Regions from separate parts of the Amycolatopsis sp. SID8362 genome, predicted to be linked through region 2. Evidence: riboswitches for the same ligand, from Rfam matches in the RefSeq annotation. Region 2 holds a riboswitch; the other holds the start of a gene.
What was found. A riboswitch is a leader RNA that binds a small molecule or an ion and turns the genes downstream of it on or off. The one in region 2 is predicted to bind glycine.
Positions count from the first base shown of each region.

Region 1: it holds a riboswitch for glycine, as region 2 does, so the genes downstream of both, gcvP (aminomethyl-transferring glycine dehydrogenase) here and gcvP (aminomethyl-transferring glycine dehydrogenase) in region 2, are expected to answer to the same signal.

Region 1 covers NZ_JAAGNB010000575.1:19,561-21,952, reverse strand. Annotated here, with positions in the region: gene gcvP (aminomethyl-transferring glycine dehydrogenase) at 1-1,205, opposite strand, end outside; glycine riboswitch at 1,245-1,343, opposite strand; gene G3I65_RS17840 (helix-turn-helix transcriptional regulator) at 1,582-2,392, opposite strand, start outside.
Region 2 covers NZ_JAAGNB010001617.1:9,722-12,113, forward strand. Annotated here, with positions in the region: gene gcvP (aminomethyl-transferring glycine dehydrogenase) at 1-1,418, opposite strand, end outside; glycine riboswitch at 1,588-1,686, opposite strand; gene G3I65_RS49930 (MerR family transcriptional regulator) at 1,729-2,307, opposite strand.

The DNA of each region.
Region 1 (2,392 bases), on a different contig from region 2:
GCCTCGCGGGCGGCCGCGTGGACCTCGGCGGCCTGGCCCGGGACGTGCGCGACGACGGTGTCGAAGAACGACTCGTGCACGACCTCGACGCCGGTCTTGCGGAGCGCGGCCGCGAAGCCCGCGGCGAGGCCGTGGACGCGCTGGGCGATCCGCTTGAGGCCGTCCGGGCCGTGGTAGACCGCGTACATCGCGGCCAGCACGGCCGGGAGGACCTGCGCGGTGCAGATGTTGGACGTCGCCTTCTCGCGGCGGATGTGCTGCTCACGGGTCTGCAGGGCGAGGCGGTAGGCGTTGTTGCCGTCGGCGTCGACCGAGACGCCGACCAGGCGCCCGGGCAGCGAGCGCTCGAGCCCGGCGCGGACGGACATGTACCCGGCGTGCGGGCCGCCGTAGCCGAGCGGGACGCCGAAGCGCTGGGTCGAACCCGCGGCGACGTCGGCGCCGAACTCGCCGGGCGCGGTGATCAGGGTGAGCGCGAGGAGGTCGGCGGCGACGGTGAACAGCGCGCCCGCGGCCTTCGCCGACTCGGAAATCGCGTGGTAGAAGCCGCGGCCGCGCAGCACGCCGGACGCGCCCGGGTACTGGACGACGACGCCGAAGAACTCGTCCGGCAGGCCGGTCAGCAGGTCGCGGACCTCGACCTCGATGCCGAGGGCCTCGACGCGGGTGCGCACGACGGCGATGGTCTGCGGCAGGCACTCGGCGTCCAGGACGACCTTGTTCGACTTCGACTTCGACGCGCGGCGCATCAGCGTGACGGCTTCGGCGACGGCGGTCGACTCGTCCAGCAGCGAGGCGTTCGCGGTGGCCAGGCCGGTCAGGTCGGCGACCATCGTCTGGAAGTTGAGGAGCGCTTCGAGCCGGCCCTGGGAGATTTCCGGCTGGTAGGGCGTGTACGCGGTGTACCAGGCCGGGTTCTCGAGGACGTTGCGGCGGATCACGCCGGGCGTCACGGTGTCGGAGTAGCCGAGGCCGATCATCTGCGTCATCGGCCGGTTGCGCGCGGCGAGGGCGCGCAGCTCCGCGGTGGCGTCCTCTTCGGACGCGGCGGGCGGGAGCGTGAGTTCGCGGGTCGCGCGGATGGCGCTGGGGACGGCGGCGCCGACGAGGGCGTCCAGGCTGCTGTAGCCGCATTCGGCCAGCATCTTCGCGCGCTCGGCCTCGGACGGGCCGATGTGGCGGGCGTCGAACTGCGTTGAAGTGATCGGGAGCTCCTCGGGCCGGGCACACAACGGTGCGCTGGGAACTCCCCCTCTGTCATGGCACCTGAGAGTTTCACCGTGGGAGACACGGCTTTCACCTTGGGTGAGGCGCGGGTGCGCCTGCTTTCCAGAGTGGCCTCGCGCGAAGCGGTAGCGGTTACCTGAGAGATTCCGGGGAGTTTGCTCCTTCGGTGCCCCACCACGTTCGTGAGGGCTCTCCCGCCTCGGCTCGACGGCCCGATCTGCAGTTGTGGCGGTTACGGTACCTGCCGGTTCCGGCGGGCGTCTACTCAACCTGGCCAACGCCACAGTGATCCTCGACCGGCACTCGACGACGTGAATGACTCATTCCTGTCGTCCGGTGACATGAATGAGTCATTCACGTCGTTTCGGCGACCCGGCGGACCACCTGACCGGCCAGCGCGGGCGGCCGCCGGACCCGGCCCGAGGGCAGGACCAGGCGTTTCAGCGGCCCGCCGAGCGGCACCGGCGGGTGGCCGGCACCCAGCAGCACCTGCTCCACGATCTGCTCCGCGTGCCACGCCACCGCGTCGTTGAGCCGGTCCAGGGACGGCCGGTCGCCGTCGAAGACGTCCTCGTCGGCCAGGGTCACCTCGTAGTGCGCGCAGCCCGGCGGCACCGAGATCGCCGCCTCGATCGCGCGGGCGCCGTCGAGCGGGTCGGTGAACCCGGCTTCGAGCAGCGCCGACCGGTAGATACGCGCCGCCCGCGCCCGCATCCGCGGCCCGTAGCGGACGACCACCGGGAGGCGCCCGGTCAGGTCCGGCACCGCGAGGCCGTGCAGCAGCATGATCGGCGGCACCGAGTGCACCAGCCGCGGCGCGGGTTCGGCCAGCTCGCGGGCGGTGATCCGGACGCGGTCGGCCATAGCGTCCGGGAGGCCGGAGTAGCGGAAGTCGACGTTGCCGAACCCGAGGCCGTCGGCGATCAGCGACGCCAGCAGCTCGCCGTACCCCCAGATCGGCGACAGCACCACGACCGGCGGCGCGGCGACCACCGGCGACGGCGCGGGCGGGCGCGTCGCCTCCTGCTCCGGCACCTGGATGACCAGCCGCGGCGGCTCGTGCCAGTCGTGCACCTCGGCGACCCGCCAGTAGAGCCCGAGCGGCCGCCACAGCTCGCCGAGGACGTCGTGCTCGAGGATCCGGCGCGCCTCGGCGTCGTCGTAC
Region 2 (2,392 bases):
AACTCGCTCGTGCGCCGCAGCGGCGCCGGGAGCGCGTCGGCCGTGTCCGCGTCCAGTCCGTCCACATCGGACACCGAGACGCCGAACGCCTTCCACACGAACGAAAGCCGCTCGCGGGTGGTCGTTTCGTCGCAGGCCACGCCGACGTGGTCGTCGTCGATCCGGCGCAGGGAGACGCCGAGGTCGCGGGCCGCGGCGACGACCGTGTCGGCCCGGCCCGGCACCGCCGCGGTCACGGTGTCGAAAAACTCGCCGTGCACGACTTCGACGCCGCCTTCGGCCAGGCCGGCCGCGAGCACGGTGGCCATCCGGTGCGCCCGCAGCGCGATCGCGCGAAGGCCGTCGGGACCGTGGTAGACGGCGTACATCGACGCCATGACCGCCAGCAGGACCTGCGCGGTGCAGATGTTCGACGTCGCCTTCTCGCGGCGGATGTGCTGCTCGCGGGTCTGCAGCGCGAGCCGGTACGCGGGCGCGCCGTCGGCGTCGACCGAAACGCCGACCAGGCGCCCGGGCAGCTGCCGCTCGAGTCCCTTCCGCACCGCGAGGTAGGCCGCGTGCGGGCCACCGAACCCGAGCGGGACGCCGAACCGCTGCGTCGACCCGACGGCGACGTCGGCACCGAGCTCCCCCGGCGGCCGCAGCAGCGTCAACGCGAGCGGGTCCGCGGCCACGACCACCGCGGCGCCGTGCTTCTTGGCTTCGGCGATGGTCAGGTCGAGTTCGCGCACCGCGCCCGACGCGCCCGGATAGGCCAGCAGCACGCCGAAGAAGTCCCCGCCGAGCCCCAGCCCGGTCAGTCCTTGCGACAGGTCTTCCACGACCAGCTCGACCCCGAGCGGCTCGGCCCGCGTCCGCAGCACGGCGAGCGTCTGCGGCAGCGTGTCCCGGTCGACGACGAACCGGTTCGACTTCGCCCGGCCGGCCCGGCGCACCAGCGTCATCGCTTCGGCGGCCGCGGTGGCTTCGTCGAGGAGGGACGCGTTCGCGACCGGGAGCGCGGTCAGGTCCGCGACCATGGTCTGGAAGTTGAGCAGCGCTTCGAGGCGGCCTTGGGAAATTTCCGGTTGGTAGGGCGTGTATGCGGTGTACCAGGCCGGGTTCTCGAGCACGTTGCGCCGGATCACGGGCGGGGTCACGGTGTCGTGGTAGCCGAGCCCGATCATCGCGGCGGTCGGCCGGTTGCGAGCGGCCAGCGCGCGCAGCTCGGCCAGCGCCTGGGCTTCGGAAGCGGCCGGCGGCAGTTCGAGCGGTTCGGCGGACGCGCGCAGCGACTCGGGAACGGCGTGCCCGGCGAGTTCGTCGAGGGAAGCGACCCCGATGACGTCGAGGATGCGCCGGAGTTCGGCGGGGCCGGGGCCGAGGTGCCGCTCGGCGAAGGGAGTCCCCTGTTCCAGGGAGGCGAGTGACGGATTCACAGGGGCCTCCTGGGGACAGCGGGCTGGGCCGAGACGGCGGTGTCCCGGCCTCCCCACTCTGTCCGTACCCCGAAGGGCGCCTGAGAGTTTCGCCCGCGTGGTTGAACCGGGCTTGCACCGTCGGCGGGGCCATCAGGCTGTGTCCTGACGACCCGCTTTCCAGAGGCGTCTCACCCGCGCGGTCCAGGGTGCCTGAGAGGTTCCGGGGAGGACTTGCTCCTTCGGCGCCGAGCTCAATATGAGGCTCGGACTCTCCCGCGCGGGTTCGTCGACCGCACGGTGAACCTTACTCCGTCCGCCGCGGCGGTGATCACCCGGTCTTGCGTGCGTTGCGGCGCTGGGTGAGCTCGTCCGGCTCGTGCGTCTCGACGACGCCGCCGTCGGCGCGTTCGGCCGGGAATTCGTGGATGGTCCCGCTGATCTCCTGCATGGCGCCGCTGACCGCGATGCCGAAGACACCCTGGCCGCCCTGCAGCAGATCGACGATCTCCTCCGGCGACGTGCATTCGTAGACCGTGGTGCCGTCGGAGAACAGCGTCACCCTGGCCAGGTCGCGGACCCCGCGCACGCGCAGGTGGTCGACGGCGACCCGGATGTTCTGGAGCGAGACCCCGGTGTCCAGCAGCCGCTTGACGACCTTGAGGACCAGGATGTCCTTGAACGAGTACAGCCGCTGCGAGCCGGAGCCGTGCGCCGTGCGGATGCTGGGTGCGACCAGCTTCGTCCGGGCCCAGTAGTCGAGCTGGCGGTAGGTGATCCCGGCGATCTGGCACGCGGCCGGGCCGCGGTAGCCCACCAGCTCGTCCGGCAGCGAGTCGTCGGGGAACAGTTCACCCTGCTCGCCAGCCGCGACCTCAACAGGCTGCTTCTCGGAACCAGCCTCGACCACGCAAGCCTCCCCTCGCCCGACCTGGTGGCCGGCGAATGACAGCCGGAGAGGTCCCAGGAGCGGGACCCACCGGAGATCAATCACC